Regions from separate parts of the Agaribacter flavus genome, predicted to be linked through region 2. Evidence: predicted binding sites of a transcription regulator. Region 2 holds the regulator's gene; each other region holds the start of a gene.
The links. Region 2 encodes sigma-54, which starts transcription at its own class of promoters, with help from an activator protein. Its sites were predicted from a motif close to GTTGGCACGNNNNTNGNNT; they were not measured.
Positions count from the first base shown of each region.

Region 1: a site for sigma-54 is predicted at 1,743-1,761, ahead of ACFOHL_RS06350 (DUF2884 family protein). Genes of this name have one in related genera too.
Region 3: a site for sigma-54 is predicted at 2,586-2,604, ahead of ACFOHL_RS15355 (S8 family peptidase). Genes of this name have one in related genera too.

Region 1 covers NZ_JBHRSW010000007.1:132,781-137,056, forward strand. The annotation lists gene ACFOHL_RS06340 (sodium-dependent transporter) at 1-32, shown strand, start outside; gene ACFOHL_RS06345 (NAD-dependent epimerase/dehydratase family protein) at 29-874, opposite strand; gene ACFOHL_RS06350 (DUF2884 family protein) at 895-1,692, opposite strand; gene ACFOHL_RS06355 (hypothetical protein) at 2,063-2,254, shown strand; gene ACFOHL_RS06360 (mechanosensitive ion channel family protein) at 2,304-3,557, opposite strand; gene ACFOHL_RS06365 (acyltransferase) at 3,584-4,276, opposite strand, start outside.
Region 2 covers NZ_JBHRSW010000008.1:48,174-52,449, forward strand. The annotation lists gene lptA (lipopolysaccharide transport periplasmic protein LptA) at 1-174, shown strand, start outside; gene lptB (LPS export ABC transporter ATP-binding protein) at 171-899, shown strand; gene ACFOHL_RS06770 (RNA polymerase factor sigma-54) at 976-2,493, shown strand; gene hpf (ribosome hibernation promoting factor) at 2,520-2,807, shown strand; gene ptsN (PTS IIA-like nitrogen regulatory protein PtsN) at 2,815-3,258, shown strand; gene rapZ (RNase adapter RapZ) at 3,290-4,159, shown strand; gene ACFOHL_RS06790 (HPr family phosphocarrier protein) at 4,161-4,276, shown strand, end outside.
Region 3 covers NZ_JBHRSW010000043.1:75,523-79,798, forward strand. The annotation lists gene ACFOHL_RS15350 (ligand-binding sensor domain-containing protein) at 1-494, opposite strand, end outside; gene ACFOHL_RS15355 (S8 family peptidase) at 763-2,478, opposite strand; gene ACFOHL_RS15360 (hypothetical protein) at 2,886-3,689, shown strand; gene ACFOHL_RS15365 (spondin domain-containing protein) at 3,760-4,276, opposite strand, start outside.

The DNA of each region.
Region 1 (4,276 bases), on a different contig from region 2:
TTAAATACTTTGGTGTGTCAATCGTTGGTTAAGGTAACATATCAAAAGGGGAGGGGTATTGCAGCGCAATACCCAATGCTTTGAGTGTGCCTTTAACTTCAATTGTTTTGGTTTTGGTAAGCTGCGTTGTGCTTTGGGCCGTAGTTTTTGTCTCGAAATTTAGGAGAGGCAGGCCTAGTTTTAGTGCACACCAACTATAATACTCTTGCCTGCTGGGGTGTATTTGGCTGCACAGGTTAAACACCTGACGATCAAAGTTGTTCATCAGAATAGATTGGATTGCTGCGATAACGTCGGCTTTATGCACCAAGTTTACTGGCGCGTGCGGGTTTGCTAAGGATTTACGCTTTGACAGTGAATATATGGGGTGACGATAGCCAACTTCTGGGTTAGGTCCAACTAAACCTGCTAGGCGCAAGACGGTAGCTTGTGAATAGCTAGAAAGTAGATAAGTTTCTATATCAGCATGGACTTGCCCTGACGCTGTTTCTGGGGAAGTGGGTGTGTCGTTCGTCACTACACCCGCACCTTCAGCAAAAACTGAGCTTGTACTGACAAACAGTATCTTATTGCAACCTTCAGTTTTAGCTGTGTCAATCAGTGACTTGATGGCGTCAAAGTATCGTTTAGGTTCAATATTGCGTCTGCCAGCAGCAATGTTAATCACAATATGCCTTTGAGAAAACAAGGCATTTGCTGTTGCCTTGTCAATCCTCTGATAACAGTCGAATAAATGAGTACAAATACCATTACTATTTAGGTGCTTCTGTTTTTCTGTTTGTCTAACAGTGCCGACAATATCAGCGCCTTGTTGGGACAGACGAAGCGCTAAGGAATGTCCCAACCAACCAAGGCCAATTATAGTAACTCTCATTTACACTCTAGATTTTTGGATTATGTGCGTTGTTTGACGTTAATCATATCGATATTTTTAAATGCTTCAATAGTTTGCAATTGCGTTTCTGTTTTGTCTAGTTCGACGAGTGAATCGCAAAACGCCTTGGCACTATGTTCTAGGCTCGCGGCTTGTGTTTCTACTTCCGATTCAATATCTGCACCCAACTTTTCCATTCTAGCTTCAAAGTCAGAGAAATTACCGTCACCATTCAGCATGCTCCGACCAAGCGCCATAAAGATCTCCCCCATGCCTTCTGAGATCAAAGCTTCAACAGTATCTTCAATTTGTTTGCCTAAGGTACCAGAAACGTTGCCGCCATCTGTGAAAACACTCTTACCAAACACAATCACGCCATCTTCAGGGAATATTGCGGATTTCACTTCTTTTTCAATGGCTAAAATACTGTCATTCATTGATTTGACAAACTGGCTATCGTCTCCGAAAAAGCCGGTAAATACTTTTGTTAAAGCTGTATTGGCAATCTCAACGGCATCTTCAGCGAGAGAAACGGCTTGCGGTACTGCTTGGTTAATTTGTTTGTAATAACGGCTTGCAATATCTTTTTGTTGGCTGTTCAAATCTAGTGAATGCCCTGTTTGGTGTACTTCCCCAGACTTTTCGATGATGAGCGTTTGACTTTCCCCATGTTGGATTGCAATTTGCCCATTGGTGATGCGTACTTCTCCTTCAAAATTAATATCGCACTTATTGCCGATGCTATTAAAGTCATGAGCATTTGCATGTAAGCTAGCGGTACTTAGCAGTGTTGTAATAATGAATATACATTTTTTCATGAATCTTGATCCTTTATGGCTTGATACGCAATGTTATATGTTTGGATGTAAAGCAATCACTAAGCCAATAATTATCGTTATTTAAATCAGTTACTTACGCTTGTCTTCTTTTATATATTTACTACTTTGACGATAAAAATAGTGAGTTTTTTTATTATTTAGTTAATTTGACTAAGATCATATTATCTAAAAAAAGACAGTAGAAGCATGGAGACAGTCAAAACTTTGCGTATAATACTCACTAGGGTCTGTACACCAAAGGCCAACAGACCCTAGAAAAGCTTTAAAATATATGGGCGTGATTCTGCTTTGTCGTCGCTGAACGTCTAATAGAATCTCACCGCATCTCGAATATTGAATAAGGTATTTTATGAACGACATTCTAAACACATTAAAATTGGGCGTTTTGTTTTTGGCGCTTATATTGGGGTTAAGTTGTATTGTTATGAGTGTTATTTCGAATAAGCAAGGTGCTGCCGCCATGCAAGAGCGTGTAGAATATGGATTTTTTGGCGTAACAGGTTTAGTGATTACTGCAGTAATGGCTTACGCACTTGCATAATTTATAAGGGCTATATTCTACCCCTTCATTTTTTTGACAAGATAGGGAGTCACTTGCTGTGGTTACCTATTCTTTGATACACGCTTAGTCCAAATATAGGGGCTAAAGACAATATATGGTCAAAAATGTCTGCTTGTGTTTGTTCATATTCAATCCACTCTGTTGTCTTTGTAAAACAATAAATTTCTATTGGCAACCCAATTTCACTCGGTTTAAGTTGACGAACCATACAAGTTAGTTGCTGGTTGATGAGTGAGTGTTCCTTTAGATAATTTTCGATATACGCGCGAAAAGTGCCGACGTTGGTTAGCTTGCGCGTATTAATGAGATCTTTATTCTGGGACTCCGTTTGTTTGACATTGTCGGCTAACTGTTTTGTTTTGTCTTTTAAATAAGTCTCGAGCAATATAAATTTTGACCATGCTTCTATATCTGATTGAGTTGCAAAGCTAATGCTATCCATGTCGATATTGATGGCACGTTTTATACGCCTTCCTCCTGCTTTTTTCATGCCTTGCCAATTTTTTACTGGCTCTGCCGTTAATGCATATGTCGGGATAGTGGCGATAGTCTTGTCCCAATTTTGTACTTTTACTACTGTTAAACCGATTTCTTCTATGTCGCCATCAACACCGTATTTCGGGATTTCTATCCAGTCCCCCTCATTAAACATCCTATTTGCGGCGATTTGAATCCCTGCAACAAAACCTAAGATTGTGTCTTTAAAAATCAGCAACAAAACGGCAGCGATGGCGGTCAGTCCAGACAACAAATAGATAGGACTCTGACCAATTAGCAGCGAAATAATGAGAAATATAGTGACGATAGTTACGAGTAAGCGAGTAACTTGCACAAAACCCGTAATGGGCGCTTTTTTGGCGAATGTCGACGCTTGGTATATTTTGTCGATACCACTAATTAAAGCTTGCAGTACTAAAAAGCTTGTTGCAATCAAGTATAAGCTGGCACTGAAGTGGATTAAGGCATATGAAATACTCGACATTGAGTTGACAGTTTCATTTGCGTAATACAAAAATAGTCCAGGAAAAAGATGGGCTAATCGGCGAAAAAAGCCAACCTGTAACAAGTAGTCATCCCAGTCAGTTTTTGTCAGGCTAACGATTCGTGTTATTTTCCATAAAAATAGAATCCTTACTCCTGCCCACATAATGATACTCCCCAGTATTAATAGAGAGAAACTCATTAACTGATATGGGGCAGAGTCAAGTGAATATTTACTCAAATCGAGTAAATCGAGTAAGCTTAATATGTACTTAGAGAAAATTGGCGTACTTGTCGTCATATCTATTTTTGTTCCGCTAGTGCTGCTTAATTTAGCCACTGTCTGATACGTTGGTCTTTTTCTTGCCAGCGTTCATTAAGCCATAATTGGAAATTTTTCTTGAAGGTCTCGTTTTCAAAGTAATCACCAATGATCTTGTTATGCACTGGGATTGTTTTCACATCAATCACTATTTTGTTCATTCTACCCCCTAGCATGTCCATCATGGGGTGCTTGGTGTTGGGGTAGGCTAGGGTAATATCGAGGACTTCACTAAAAAGTTCTCCCATTGAAGCGAGGGTAAATGCAATACCTCCCGCTTTAGGACGCAGTAAATGTGTATAGGAACTGCCGCTGCTGATTTGCTTTTTACTTGTAAAACGCGTGCCTTCTACAAAATTGATAACGGTAGTGGGTTGATTTATATACTTTTGGCAAGAACGGCGCGTGGTCTCAATGTCTTTGCCCTTCAAATGAGGGTGCTGTGCTAAAAATTTTTTGCTATATCTCTGCATAAAAGGCATATCCATGGCCCAAGCAGCTAAACCAACGATAGGAAGCCAAATTAGTTCTTTTTTCAGGAAGAACTTTGGAGGAGGGATGCGTTTATTACAGAAGTTTATTAACAAGATAATGTCTAGATAACTGATGTGGTTAGCGATAATTAGGTACCATTTATTCTCAGAAAGTGCTCGATCAATCGTGATATTTAATTCGGGTTTGTTGAATATTTTGATCAA
Region 2 (4,276 bases):
GGTAACGCGCAAATTTCTCAAAATGACTCTACAGTCTCCGCTGATAGTATTGCATACAACATGACTGAACAAAAAATCATCGCAAGCACAGATGGAAACAGTGAAAAAACGGTCAGTACTGTCATTAGCGTAGGCGATTTTGACAATAGCGAAGACAAAGGCAATGAAAAATGAGTAGTACGCTTTGTGCTAAAAACCTCGCAAAATCGTATAAATCCAGACAAGTAGTACGTGATGTAAGCATTGAAGTGTCTACAGGGCAAATAGTCGGATTGCTTGGCCCGAATGGAGCTGGTAAAACAACTACCTTTTACATGATAGTCGGTCTTGTGCAGCTCGATAAGGGGGAAATATCCATCGACCAAAATGATCTGTCATTATTGCCTATGCACGAACGCGCGCGGCATGGTATCGGGTATTTACCACAAGAGGCTTCTATTTTTCGAAAATTAACTGTATTTGAAAACTTAATGGCCATATTGCAAACGCGAAAAGAGTTGAGTAACCAACAACGAGAACAGCAAGCTGACGAATTATTGGACGACTTCAACATCAATCATATTCGCAATAATTTAGGCATGAGTTTATCTGGTGGAGAAAGGCGAAGAGTAGAGATAGCGAGAGCTTTAGCAGCAAACCCCAAATTTATTTTGCTCGATGAACCCTTCGCAGGTGTTGACCCAATTTCTGTTAGTGATATAAAGAAGATTATATATCAGTTAAAAGATCGTGGCATTGGTGTGCTGATCACAGACCACAATGTGAAAGAAACACTAGACGTTTGTGAAACCGCATACATCGTTAGCCATGGTTCTCTAATAGCCTCAGGTAGTGCAGATGATGTATTATCAAACCAAGAAGTTAGAGACGTGTATCTTGGCGAACAATTTTCGATGTAGGTCTTTGCATGGTAGCTTTAAATTATTGTTCTGTAACCAGATGTAATTTCGGCTTAGATGTAAAAAAAGGAAAGTAATGAAACCCTCGTTACAGTTAAAATTTAGTCAACAACTTACCATGACACCCCAGCTTCAACAGGCTATCAAACTGTTGCAGCTATCTACGCTTGACCTCCAACAAGAAATTCAAGAGGCGCTAGAATCCAACCCTCTCCTTGAACTGTCCGAAGCAAATTTTGAGCAAAATGATGCGACTAATAGCAAAGGTGACGACAGTTCTACCGGCAGTAATGCAGAAACGCAAACCAATGGGGAAACCAATGCCTCATCAGATACATCTGTCAGTATGGAAGATGCGGTAGACAGTCACGATGCACTTCAAAATGGTGATTTACCCAATGATCTTCCCATTGACAGTTCGTGGGACGAGTATCTTGGCTCCAGCTCAGCGCCGGTAAAAATGATCGGAAGTAACCCTGATGAAGATTTTGTTTTTCAAGGCGAGACGACCGACTCCATTCAGGATCACTTGTTTTGGCAAGTACAGATGAGCCATTTCACAGAAGTAGATAAAAGTATTGCGATAGCCATTATAGACTCGATTGATGAATCAGGGTACTTAACAAGTTCTTGTGAAGAAATAGTTGAGTCACTCGACAACGAAGAAGTAGAAATCGAAGAAGTAGAGTGCGTACTAAAACGTATTCAATTACTTGATCCTATCGGCTCAGGTGCGAGAAACGTGCAAGAATGCCTGCTTATTCAACTCAAGCAATTTGCTCAAGGTACGCCATGGCTAGAAGAAGCGAAAGACTTGATTAAAGAGTATGCAGAGTTATTGGGGAGCAAGGATTATCGCACTCTGATGCGTAAAACCAAGTTAAAGGAAGAGCAGTTAAAAGAGGTGATGCGCTTACTAAAAACCTTGAATCCTCGACCAGGTAGCGCTATCTCAACTAAAGAGCCTGAATACATTGTACCAGATGTCAATGTATATAAAAACAAAGGTATCTGGATGGTGGAACTGAACAACGATGCCTTACCAGCCCTTGCGGTGAACGAAACCTACGCTCAAATAGCAAAAACTTCAAAAAATCAGAACGATTCACAATTTATTAAGTCACATTTACAAGAAGCAAAGTGGTTTATTAAAAGTCTGGAGAGTAGAAATGAAACCCTACTCAAAGTGTCACATTGTATTGTGTCCAGACAGAAAGAGTTTTTTGAAAAAGGCCCAGAAAAAATGATACCCATGGTATTAAATGATGTGGCAGAAATGGTAGATATGCATGAATCAACAATATCGCGTGTAACGACGCAGAAGTATATGCATACTCCCAGGGGGATATTTGAATTAAAGTACTTTTTCTCAAGCCACGTGGCGACAGACTCCGGCGAAAATGCCTCGTCCACAGCAATTCGCGCGCTTATCAAAAAGCTCATTGCCGATGAACCACCGGCTAAACCCCTCAGTGATAGTAAGATTGCCCAATTGCTTGCCGATCAAGGAATTAAAGTTGCTCGGCGAACAATCGCAAAATATAGGGAATCGTTAAACATTCCCCCTTCCAACCAACGTAAAAGTCTTATCTAGACTCAATCTAAAGAGGACCTAGCATTATGCAAATTAACTTAACTGGTCATCACGTAGACATTACAGATTCACTGCGTAATTACGTCGACACTAAGTTTGAAAAGCTGGAACGCCACTTTGACCACATCAACAACGTTCATGTAATTTTGAATGTGGAAAAGCTAAGCCAAAAAGCTGAAGCAACCTTACACATAAGCGGAGGTGAAATATTTGCAAATTCGGAGCATACTGATATGTACGCAGCAATCGACGGCTTGATTGACAAGTTAGACCGACAAGTTATTAAGCATAAAGAGAAACTAAAACGACACTAAGTCAAATATGATCATTTCTGACATAATCTCGCTCGACCGAACGCAATGTTCGGTCGAATGCCAAAGCAAAAAGAAAATTTTTGAAATTATTAGCGAAATTGCTATTAAGCAGCACCCCTCGCTCAATCAAGTAGACGTGCTCAATAGCTTACTCTGCAGAGAGCGCATGGGGAGTACCGGCATTGGAAACGGAATTGCCATCCCTCACGGGCGAATAGAGGGTATCTCAAATGTTATTGCTATCATTGTTACCAGTGACCATGCTATTGATTTTGACGCCATAGACAATCAACCTGTTGATATTTTTTTCGCATTACTTGTACCCAAAGAACAAGCAGATTCCCATTTACGCGCCTTGTCGGGAATTGCACAAAAACTCAGTGACAAATCAATTGTGAAAGCGATTCGACGCGCACAAAATAAAAATGAGATTGTGGCAGCGCTAGCTTAGTAACTTACCCAATCCAAGCGAGAGGTTATCAGTGAAACTACTTATCATCAGCGGAAGATCAGGCTCAGGAAAATCAATAGCATTACGCTCACTCGAAGACCTCGGATACTACTGTGTCGACAACATTCCTGTTCATTTACTGCCCACACTAGTTAGTGCTATTTCAGATGAACACGAACAAGTAGCAGTCAGTATTGACGTTCGAAATTTGCCTCGTGCGCAGAAAGAAGTGAGCGAAGTACTCGACTATTTACCTGATTTTTGCGAAATCACGATAATATACCTCGACGCAAGTGATGACGTATTAATTAAGCGCTACAGCGAAACTCGGCGCCTTCATCCGCTATTTAAATTGAGTAACTCACTTACGGATGCCATCTTAACTGAACAAGAAATATTAAGGCCCGTCGCAGAAAAAGCCGATTTAAAAATTAATACGGATCAGCTATCCATACATGAACTGGCGGAGCTAGTTAGGGAGAGAGTACTAGGAAAGAAAACGGCTGATTTGGTCATTGTATTCGAATCTTTTGGTTTTAAATATGGCTTACCCAAAGATTCAGACTATGTTTTTGATGTGAGGTTTTTACCCAACCCCCATTGGGATCCCGATCTTCGTCCCCTAACAGGCTTGGACGGACCTGTTGAAGTATTTTTGTCTGGACAACCCTTAGTGATGAAGTTTATTTGGCAAGTCCAAAATTTTATCGCAACGTGGTTGCCGCACCTAGAACGCAACAACCGCAGCTATGTGACCATATCAATTGGCTGCACTGGTGGGCAGCATCGCTCAGTGTTTGTTGCGCAAAGCTTATCAGAAGCTTTCAAAGCGAGTCATGGTGACGTGCAAATAAAACACCGTGAACTGAAACGTGTCAAACAAGAACTTGAGAACAAATAGTATGAAGCTTGAACGCTCGGTAACAATAGTCAATAAACTGGGTTTACATGCTAGGGCAGCGACAAAGCTTGTTCAACTAGCTAACCAGCATTCTGCCGAAATACTACTTATCCAAGA
Region 3 (4,276 bases), on a different contig from region 2:
AGCAATAGTTCTTTGTTTACGCCATATATTGCCGTCGCGCGAATGTCTGTATCGAGGTCATCCTCTAGTCTTATTTTTTCAAACCGTTGTGAATCGTAGTTGTAAAGCTCAACTCCTTCGTTACCTATAATCCACATAGATTCATTTACATCTTTATAGATGTAAGTTACTCCTTTGCTTTTAATACCTGAATTATCATTACTCAGTCGATTAATAGACTGGCTATATTGATCAAGGATCGATATACCCTTATCAGTAGCTACCCAAATTTTGCCAAATTTATCCTCTTCGACCCCCCTAACCCAAGGAGCTGACAAAGTATTTGGATCTTTAGGTGAATGTAAAAACCTTTTGTAGCTTTCGCCGTCAAATCGGTTTAAACCATCTTGCGTAGCAACCCACAAAAAGCCTTTTGAGTCTTGGAGAATATCAGTAACGGCATCGGACGATAAGCCATGTTTACTGGTAATATTTTCGAAACTGATCTCTTCCATGTTTGCAAAAGCATTAGCAGCTTTTATTAACAGCACAAAAATAAAAAGGGTTAAATATTTCCGTAACAATTTAGAACAAGAGTCAGCAATCATTTAGTTAATGTATGTATTCACGTATTAGTTATATCGGATCATTTGTTTACATCTTGACCAAAACGGGACAACTAATTGAAGTGTTGATTTTTTGAAAAAACTGGATGTAAAAAAATGAGTAAAACTGGATTAAAGTCTTAATCCAGTTTTGAATGTATTTCAGTAAGTTTTGTGCTTATTTTGTCGCTTCAGCCGAGTTCACCTCAGATGTAGAAACTTGCATGAGCTGGAACCTACCCTCCCCCCAATGCAAACCATTGATATCAAGTGCACTCCCGGACCAATTAGCACTTAAGACCCCAAAACTGTTACCAGACCAATGTAAGCCTTGCATTTCAAATGATGATGCTCCCCAGTGCAGCCCTTGAAGGTCTGTAATATTTGTCGCCCAATGTAGCCCCGAACTTACTAGAGTGCCATCATCCAAACGAATACCAAACTCTCCAGACTCTGTCTGTTCTACAGGGCCTACGAAATGCTTTTCGTTGGCAATGTCCGCTTTGATATCTAAGCCACGATTCGCGCAACCAGTGGCATGCGTCATCACAGCTTCATAAGCATCGACTAAACCTGCACCTTGTTTGAATGGGGAAAAGGTATATTTTCCGTTGTCTATCGCCGCTCTTGCAGCAGTCATGATTTTGCACTTAACATCATCGGGAGATAAATGCGGATTGTTCTGCACGACAAGCGCAGCAACACCAGTGACGATTGCAGCGGCTTGAGAGGTGCCAGATATTTCTGCATAATCATGCCCAAGAGGATGACGCTTAAGCTGCCTAGCAAGGATATTGTGCTGCAGTTTAACCGCTATATTTGTTGCAGGAGCAACGACATCAGGCTTAACAAAGCCATCATAGGTTGGCCCCATTGCCGAAAATGAAGCAATACGATCGTCAGAAAAATCAAAAGGTGTGCGATTGTCTGTAGCCGCTCCCGCAGTGATGATATAGGGATTGTTTCCAGGAACGGTAATACCATGCGTTTCACCATTATTGCCGGCAGACGCGACAACCACAATGCCAGCATCCCAAAGACGAGTCACTGCCTGATTGATAGGGTCTTCCCAATAACGACTGGTTACCGCGGTGCCCATCGACAAGTTGACAACTTGTATACGCATTTGTTTGCGGTTTTGATATATCCAATTGAGCGCGTCTAGTACGGTTGAATAGTCGCTTTTACCTTCTGCATCAAAAGCTTTCACAGGCAATATATTGGCCTCTGGTGCAATGCCGTTAAAACGATGCCATTGGCCTGTTCCGTGTCCAAACTGCGTGGCGATTATACTAGCCACATGCGTACCGTGACCGTTTTGGTCATCGTTCTTTACAGTCGTAGCCATACCTTTGGTAGCGTCGTACTTGGCAATCAGTCGGTTGTTTCCATCTGCGTGTTCGGCTAAGCGTCTGCCATAGTCGCCGTTAACATTTACGCCGCTATCGACAATGGCGATTGTGACGCCTCGGCCTTTTAGACCAATTGTATGCAAGCGATGAGCTTCCACTTGTTGCGCGATGTTGTTATTGATTTCCCACTGTAGATGAGCTGGCATGGGGCTTTGCGTCTTTACCTCAGCATCTATTTTTAACGAGAGGCCTTTAATATTCGATAAAGCATCAAACTGATCGTTGGTCAGTACTGCAGATACCGCATTGATAATGGGGAACGCTTTTACTATTGAAGCCCCATTTGCAGTAAGTAAGCTTGTCAATTTTTCAATACTGGCCCCCTGAATGATGTACGACTGCTTTTCTGCTTGTTCTAATACCAATGACATATCTGCTGCTGGGGCTTTTGACGAAAAGACATGTTTAGTAAGCGCAATATTAAGACTTATACTAATGCCAATACTACAAGCGACAATAGAAAATTTACTGAACAAGTTCATTTACATCTCCCCTCAATGCACCTCATTGTGCAATGGACAACTGGATTCAAGATAAAGCTATTAAGACCTTAACTTTACGATTAACTAAGCGATTAATAATTACCTATTAGCACTAGTTATGCCAACTATTAAACATTTTTTATCTGTATGTATTAAAAGGATTTTTTCTTAATTCAATCGAAGAAATTATAAAAAATAAAATATTAGCTCTAGTTATGAACTTATTTTTTGAACTTTTTATATTCATTTTTTTATTTATTTTTTAACTATGTTCACTATTTAAAGGTTCCTGAATTAAGGTAGTGAGCCACTTCACTATCTACCACATCAAAAAAACGTGTCAGCTTCCGATAACCAATAAAACATCCTTTCGTAAATTCACGGATTAACTAAACGGGTAATTGCAAATGAAGTTTTCACCGCTGTTGATGACAATATGTATTTGCTTTCTATTTGCACTTGTCTTTGTTGTATATTCATTAGTTGATGATAAACATACATTGCCATATGTGCATGTTGATGAAAGTCACGAAGTAAAAGGCGATAAAGTGGAGGCGCTTCAGGCAAAGCCTAACGAGGACAAACTCCGTCCAAGCGAAAAAATTTCAAGTGGTGTAGATAAGCGTGTAAACCCAAGTTCAACAACACAAGCTCTACCCATTCAAGTGGTGGTGCTTGGCATCGACAAAAACAAAAATATTACATTACTGGAATCAGAGAGCATGGTAGAAACTTACACACTTTCGGATTTTATCTTCAAGCAAGCTATTCAGGTAAAAGCAATCCATGTAGACAAGGTGACGCTTACTTACAATGAAAATGTTTATGACATCCCATTATTCGATGCAAATTTTTTAACACAAAAAGAAGCCGATGCAGAATCAAACTATAAAGACTTATCTTCTGCAGAAATTGCCAATCGACCCAAAATACTTGAGCACATAATAGACTTGTCTGATTTGCAGGGTATATCCCCGCATCTTTACGCTAAACCAGGTGTATCCAAACGCTTATTCAAGCAAGCTGGCTTAGTGGAAGGTGATATCATCATGCGAATAAATGGTACCGATGTGAGTGATACCAGGGCTCTCAGTATACTTGCAGGCCAAGTGCACAATATGGACAGCATAAAGTTTGAAATACTAAGAAATGGTAAGCCAATAACACAATATTTAGACATACCATCAGAGGACTTGTCATTTAGTCAATGAGTGTGTGAATAGCAAAAAAAGGAGGTACAAGTACCTCCTTCACACAAGTAACTTAACTACTCACACTAAGTTACCTACTACGTGTTACTACAACCTTTGCTGTTGGGTTATCAAATCTATCACTTTGATTTAGTACCGAAGTGGATAAACCCTCTTTACTAGGATCATCTGCATTCATCGCGGTGACAACGCCTGCGTGTACCCGAACTGCGTCAATCAAATCGTCACGCACCTCGCTAAAACCAGCAGCTGCACCACCACCTCCGGCTGCGACGGCGGCTGGTCCGGGCATCGTATCGGCGGTTTCTGTATTCGCTTCTGTACCTGCATCCCAAGTGATGGTTGTGAAAGCAATGCTTTCTCCAATTTCCATATTGCTGATATCGTATGCGGTGACACCAGTAAAGGCATCGTTAGTATCGATTAGCATAGATGTTACCGTTAGATGTAGGTTATCTGCATCTAACGCCGGCACCACTAATGTCACAATATCGCTTTGCTTGCCTGGAGGAATAGGCCCTGTTCCTGGAGCAGCATCCAAGAACTGAATGGCATCTTGTGCTTCACTAATTACCATTGCAGGGCTA